DNA from 2 places in the Pseudonocardia sp. Ae505_Ps2 genome. Region 1 is predicted to be linked to the other one. Evidence: riboswitches for the same ligand, from Rfam matches in the RefSeq annotation. Region 1 holds a riboswitch; the other holds the start of a gene.
What was found. A riboswitch is a leader RNA that binds a small molecule or an ion and turns the genes downstream of it on or off. The one in region 1 is predicted to bind thiamine pyrophosphate.
Positions count from the first base shown of each region.

Region 2: another riboswitch for thiamine pyrophosphate. It lies ahead of thiO (glycine oxidase ThiO); the one in region 1 lies ahead of Ae505Ps2_RS19185 (ABC transporter substrate-binding protein).

Region 1 is NZ_MCIP01000001.1:4,011,875-4,015,266, forward strand. It holds gene Ae505Ps2_RS19170 (choline dehydrogenase) at 1-156, opposite strand, end outside; gene Ae505Ps2_RS19175 (hypothetical protein) at 274-702, shown strand; gene Ae505Ps2_RS19180 (hypothetical protein) at 712-1,434, opposite strand; TPP riboswitch at 1,671-1,760, shown strand; gene Ae505Ps2_RS19185 (ABC transporter substrate-binding protein) at 1,768-2,793, shown strand; gene Ae505Ps2_RS19190 (ABC transporter permease) at 2,790-3,392, shown strand, end outside.
Region 2 is NZ_MCIP01000001.1:1,024,986-1,028,377, forward strand. It holds gene Ae505Ps2_RS04670 (thiazole synthase) at 1-575, opposite strand, end outside; gene thiS (sulfur carrier protein ThiS) at 578-778, opposite strand; gene thiO (glycine oxidase ThiO) at 778-1,950, opposite strand; TPP riboswitch at 1,947-2,056, opposite strand; gene thiE (thiamine phosphate synthase) at 2,096-2,788, shown strand; gene Ae505Ps2_RS30930 (hypothetical protein) at 2,842-3,392, opposite strand, start outside.

The DNA.
Region 1 (3,392 bases):
CAGCGCGGCGGGCATCCGGATGATCGGGTCCCAGCGGTGGTCGGGGCGGCCCGCCTCGAGCATCAGCACCCGGCGTGTGGGATCCTCCGTGAGCCGCGAGGCCAGCACCGCCCCCGCGGATCCTCCGCCGACGATGACGACGTCGTACCGGCCCATTCGCGTCCTCCACACGTACTGTCGGGATTGCCCTGTTCGAGGGAGCAACCCCCCTTGCGTGGATCACGGTACGCCGCGGCCACCGCCCGTCGTCGCCGCCCCCGTACGCTCGACGGCGTGACGACGACCGAGCGTGGTGCGGACGACGGAGCGGACCTCCGCGACCGGCCCGCGGACGACGCCGACACCGCGCTGGCCGCCCTCGCGGCCCAGCTGGACGCGTCGGTCGCCGCGCTGTCCTCGGCCCGCCGACGGGTGGCCGAGCTGCAGGAACTGCGGGCACAGGGGCTGAGCTGGCGGGAGATCGTCCCGCGCGAGGCACGGCCGCTGATCGTCGAGACCCTCACCCGCACCCTCGACGGCCTGGGCGCCGTGGGTGGCCGGTTCCGCCGTGAGGAGGCCGTCGCGCTGCACGGCGAGGGCGAGTCGATCGCCGGGATCGGCAGGCTGTTCGGGGTCAGCCGCCAGCGCGCGTCGGCCTACCTGCAGGAGCACCAGCAGCTCCTCGAACGGGGCGCGTCCCGCGAGGACCGGCCGGAGACCTGACCCCGGGGATCAGGTCTGGTCGCGCCGGCGGTGCCGGGCCTGCCGCTGGGCGGGCACCCGCGGCGCCACCGGTGCCGCGGGGGAGCGGCGGGCCGCCGGGATCAGCGCGGTGCGGTCGACCGCGTCGGACTGCTCGGGCACCGCGGAGGCCGCGGTGCGCAGCTGCAGCCGGGCCAGCTCGCGGACGTCGGTGAGCCGGGCCGCGAGTGCGGTGACCACCGGCGCCAGCGCGACGACCAGCCGCTCGCCCAGCGGGTCGTCGGGCCCGCCCCGGGCGAACAGCTGCAGGGCGCCCGCGGTGCGCCCGGCGACCGGGACCGGCACGGACAGCGAGCGGACCAGGCCGCAGTCGGCCGCGGCCGCGGCCAGCTCGGGCGGCCCGGTCCGGGTCAGGTCCGGGGTGGTCAGCGTGCGGTCGCCGCGCTCGGCGGCGGGGCCCGGCCCGGCGTCGGCCCGGCGCTGCAGCTCCCCGAGGCGCAGGGCGGCGGTGTCGGACCCGAAGACCCGCCGAGCCTCGGGGTCGCGGGGGTCGGCGGGCTCGCGCAGCAGCAGCGCCGCACCTCCGACCCGGGCGGCGGGCACCAGTGCGACGCAGATCCCGGACAGCATCGCGGCGACGTCCGCGTGCGCGACGGAGACGGAACCGGCCTGCAACGCGACCCGCACCAGGGCGGGTGCCGGGTCGGGCGTCGGCCGCCCGGTCGTGCCGGAGGTCCAGAGCGAGGCCGCCATCTCGTCCCTTCCGCGTCAGCTCCCGCGAGCGAGGTCCGTGACACAGCGTCGCGGGTGTGGTGGGTGAGGATAACGATCGTGGTCACCGCCGCGGACGGCGGCTCGCCCGGCGCGTCCGACCGATCACCGCAGGTGACCGAAGTCGCGGCTCCGGTGACGGGGGGTGTCCGAACGGTGCGGTGCGACCGACGTCGCCCCGGCGGGACCGGGTGGGCCGCGTAAGGTCTCCGGACGTACCGCGGGAGCCCGCGCACCGAGGCTGAGAGGGCGGCAGGACCGGCCGCCGACCGTTCGAACCTGATCCGGGTCACACCGGCGTAGGGAGGCCGCCCCGTGCTGTCACGTGCTCTCCGTCCACTGGCCGTCGTGCTGGCGCTCGCGCTCGCCCTGTCCGGCTGCGCCGCGGGCGACGGCTCCGGGGCCGCGGCCGGGGGTGGGCCGATCCGCGTCGCGCTGGACTGGACGCCGAACACCAACCACATCGGGTTGTTCGCAGCCGAGCAGGCGGGCTACTTCCGCGACGCCGGTCTCGACGTCGAGTTCCTGCCCTACAACCAGACCTCGCCGGACACCCTGGTCGGCTCCGGCGCCGCGGACTTCGGCGTCGGCTTCCAGGACTCGTTCACCTTCTCCAAGGCCGCGGGTGCCGACATCACCTCGGTCATGGCGATCCTGCAGCACTGGGCCACCGAGATCGCCGTGCGCGCCGACCGGTCCGACCTCACGCGGCCGCGCGACCTCGACGGGAAGGTCTACGCCGGGTTCGGCGGGCCCGGCGAGAACCAGAAGATGCAGGCCGTGATCCGGGCCGACGGCGGGCGCGGCGACTTCCGCACCGAGGTGCTGTCCACCGCCGCCTACGAGGCGCTCTACTCGGGGCAGGCCGACTTCACCGAGCCGTTCGTCAACGTCGAGGGGATCGAGGCACAGCTGCGGGGCGAGCCGATCCGTACCTTCCGCTACACCGACTACGGCTTCCCGGACTCCTACAACGTGCTGCTGCTGGGCAACTCGACCTGGCTGCGGGACAACCCGGACACCGCCCGGAGGTTCGTGCAGGCCGTCCAGAAGGGCTACGCGCTGGCCGCGCAGGACCCGGCGACGGCGGCGCGGATGCTGAAGGAGGCCAACCCCGGCGCGTTCACCTCCGACGAGCTGGTCGACCGGGGCGCGCAGATGCTCAGTGAGCGCTTCCTGCGCGACGCGCAGGGCCGTGTGGGGTTCCAGACCCCGCAGCAGTGGGCCGGCTTCTCCGGGTTCCTCTACGACACCGGCACCGTCGCGGGGCCGGACGGGGCCCCGGTGCGGCAGAAGCCGGACTTCTCGACCTGGTTCACCAACGACTACCTGGCACCGTGACCCGTCGGCTGTGGCCGGCCGCCGCGCTGGTCACCGCGCTGCTGCTCACCTGGCAGGTCGCGGTCACCGTCGCCGGCACCCGGCCCCAGGTGCTGCCCTCGCCGCTGCGGGTGGTCGAGCAGGGCTGGGCGTTCCGGGCCGAGCTCTGGGCGAACACCCTCCCGACGGTCCAGGTGACGCTGATCGGGTTCACCGTCTCGATGGCGCTGGCCTGGGCCGCGGCGGTCGCGGTGGACTTCTCGCCCTGGCTGCGGCGGGCGCTGACCCCCCTCCTGGTGGCCTCGCAGACACTGCCGGTGGTCGCGATCGCGCCGCTGCTCATCATCTGGTTCGGTTTCGGCCTGCTGCCGAAGGTGCTGGTCATCGCCCTGGTGACGTTCTTCCCGGTGGCGGTCGGGCTGATCGAGGGCTTCGCCGCGACCGACCGCGCCGCGACCGCCCTGCTGCGGTCGATGGGTGCCTCGCGCTGGCAGCGGTTCCGCTACGTGCGGCTGCCGGGGGCGCTGCCGTCGTTCTTCACGGCGCTGCGGATCGCGATCACCTACGCGGTGACCGGGGCGATCTTCGCCGAGTACGTCGGCGCCCGGGCCGGCCTGGGG
Region 2 (3,392 bases), 3.0 Mb from region 1:
GCGGTGCCGATCCCGGCGTCGAGCACGACCGGCACGCCCGCGGCGGCCACGATCATCTCGATGTTGTGCGGGTTGCGGATGCCGAGCCCGGTGCCGATCGGGGAGCCGAGCGGCATCACCGCGGCGCACCCGACCTGCTCCAGGCGACGGGCGAGGATCGGGTCGTCGTTGGTGTAGGGCAGCACGGTGAAGCCGTCGTCGACGAGCTGCTCGGCGGCGTCGAGGAGCTCGACCGGGTCGGGCAGCAGGGTCGTGTCGTCCGCGACGACCTCCAGCTTCACCAGGTCGGTCTCCAGCGCCTCGCGGGCCATCCGCGCCGTGAGCACCGCCTCGGCCGCGGTGCGGCAGCCCGCGGTGTTCGGCAGCACCGCGATCCCGAGGCGGCGCAGCAGGTCCAGCAGCCCGGTCCCGCCCGCGACGTCGACCCGGCGCAGCGCCACCGTGGTCAGCTCGGTGCCGGACGCGACCAGCGCCCGCTCCAGGATCTCCAGGTTCGCCGCCCCGCCGGTGCCCATCACCAGCCGCGAGTCGAAGAGGTGGTCGCCGAAGGCGAGCTTGTCGGTCTGCACAGCCATGCTCATCCTCCTTGCACCGCGGTCAGGACCTCCACGCGCGCGCCGACGCCGGGACGGTGCCCGGCCCACGACGTGCGCGGCACGACCTCCCCGTCGACGGCGACGGCGATCCCCCGCTCCGGCAGCCCGGCCTCGGCCAGGATCCGGGCGAGGTCGGCGTCGGCGTCGACCTCGCGGTGCTCGCCGTTCAGCACGATCAACATCAGTGGTTCCCCTCCTCGCGCGCCCCGGCGGCGGCCGGGACGAACCGTCGCGGGTCCGCGGCGCGGACCGCTTCGGGCACGTCGTCGCCGCGCAGCAGCGCCGCCACGGCCACCGCGGTCACCGGCACCAGCAGCATCCCGTTGCGGCCGTGCCCGGTGGCGACGATCAGCCCGTCGGGCCCGGTCCGCCCGATCAGCGGCAGGTTGTCCCGGCTGCCGGGCCGCAGCCCGGCGGCGGTCTCGGTGAGCGCGTACTCGGCGATCCCGGGCAGGATCCGCTCGGCGTCGCGCAGCAGGTCGCGCACCCCGCCGACGGTGACGTCGGTGTCGAAGCCGTTCTCCGCCGTCGTCGCGCCGACGACGAGGTCGCCGTACCCGGGCAGCGTCCGCGGCACGGCGTAGACCGCCCGCCCGTCGACGAGCGCCCGCACCGTCCGCGACGGCGGCGGCAGCGCCCCGGCGCGCCGGGTCAGCCGCAGGATCTCGCCCTTCACCGGGCGCACCAGCCCGTCGAGCACCGGGTGCAGCGACGACGAGTGCGCCCCCGCGGCGACGACGACCGCGTCCGCCGCGACCGTGGCCCCGTCCGCGAGGCGCACGCCGGTGACGCGGGCGCCGTCGTCGAGCACGCGCGCGACCCCCCGGTCGGAGACCACGACCCCGGCCCGCTCCGCCGCGGTCGCCAGTGCGGCGAGCAACCGCCGGTTGTCCACCGAGGGGTCGTCGGGCACCGACAGGCCGCCGCGGACCTCGGGGCCCAGCGCGGGTTCGAGCCGGCGCAGCTCGCGGCCGGTCAGCCGGCGCACGTCGCGGCCGAGGGACTCCAGGTAGTCCGCGAGCGCGGTCAGCTCGGCGCGGTCGCCCGACCCGGTCGCGGCGACGACGGTGCCCTCCGGGTGCAGCCCGGCGTCGGTGCCGGCGTCGGCGGACAGGGCCGCGGCGAACTCCGGCCAGCGGGCGACCGAGTCCAGCCCGAGGGCGAGCAGGTCCTCCTCACCGGGCCAGGCCTCGGTGACCGGGGCGAGCATCCCGCCGGCCACCCAGGACGCGCCGCGACCGGGGGCCGGGTCGAACACGGTCACCGACCAGCCGTCGCGGGCCGCCGCGCGGGCGAGGGACAGGCCGACCGCGCCCGCCCCCGCGACGACCAGCCGTCCGGCACTCGCGCTCATCGGATCCACCTCACTCCCTGCGCCGGCATGACCCGGATCAGGTTCGACGGTCGGGACCGCGTCGCGGGTCCCCTCTCAGCCCGCTGCCCGGGCTCCCGTGGTTCGTCGTCGTCCGGGGCACAGGCTACGCCGTAGCCTGCGAGCCGTGTCCGACACTGATACCCGCCCCGGCACCCGCGACACCCGTCGCGCCCGGCTCGACGCCCTCACCGACGCCCGCCTCTACCTGTGCACCGACGCCCGCACTGCGCGTGGTGACCTGGCGGAGTTCGCCGACGCCGCGCTCGCCGGCGGGGTCGACATCGTCCAGCTGCGGGACAAGGGCGGGCCCGACGGACCGCTGGAGGCACGCGCCGAGCTCGCCGCCCTGGAGGTGCTCGCCGACGCCTGCCGCCGGCACGGCGCGCTGCTCGCGGTGAACGACCGCGCCGACGTCGCGCTCGCCGCGGGCGCCGACGTGCTCCACCTCGGCCAGGACGACCTGCCGGTGCCGTGGGCACGCCGGGTCGTCGGCGACGACGTGCTCGTCGGCCGGTCCTCGCACAGCCCCGAGGAGACCCTGACCGCCGCCGACGAGGACGGCGTGGACTACTTCTGCGTCGGTCCCTGCTGGCCCACCCCGACCAAGCCGGGACGCCCGGCGCCCGGCCTGGACCTGGTCCGCACGGTCGCCGGGCGCGCCCCGGCGCGGCCGTGGTTCGCGATCGGGGGCATCGACGGCGACCGACTGGACGAGGTCCTCGACGCCGGCGCCGACCGGATCGTCGTGGTCCGGGCGATCACCGAGGCCGAGGACCCGCGTGCGGCCGCGGCGGCGCTGCGGGCCCGGCTGGTCTGAGGCCCGACCGCGTCGATCCCGCGACGCCGGCTGACGGCGCCGCGGGACGCCGGTCAGTTCTGCGTGCCCGAGCCCTGGTCGCCCGAGTTCTGGCCGCCGGAGTTCTGGCCGCCGGAGTTCTGGCCGCCGGAATCCTGCCCGGAGCCCGGCTGCTGGGTCGGCAGGACCCGGTTCAGCCCGTCCTGCAGCGGGTTCGACGAGCCCGAGCCGTCCTGACCGGAGTCCCGGTCGCGGGTGCTGGTCGTCGACTCCGACGTGCTGGTCCCCGACTCCTCGGTGGAGGTCGAGCTCGACGACGACGTCGACGAGTCGCCCCCGGAGCCCTCGCCCCGGTCGTTCTCCTGCTGGGCCGGAGGCGCACCGCCGCGGACGACGTTGCTCACCGAGGTGCCGGAGGAGCCGGACAGCGACGAGCCCTTCACGAACTCGATGCCGGAGATCAGGAACATCGACACGGCGAAGGTGACGACGCCGAGCACCGCGGACACGACGACCGTCTTGCGGGTGACCCGCACCCGGCGGAACCGGCCGTGGCCCGTTCCGGCGGCGCGGGTGGTGCCGCCGGGCGTCTGCCACGGGTCCAGGAGCACCGTCTCCTCGCCGG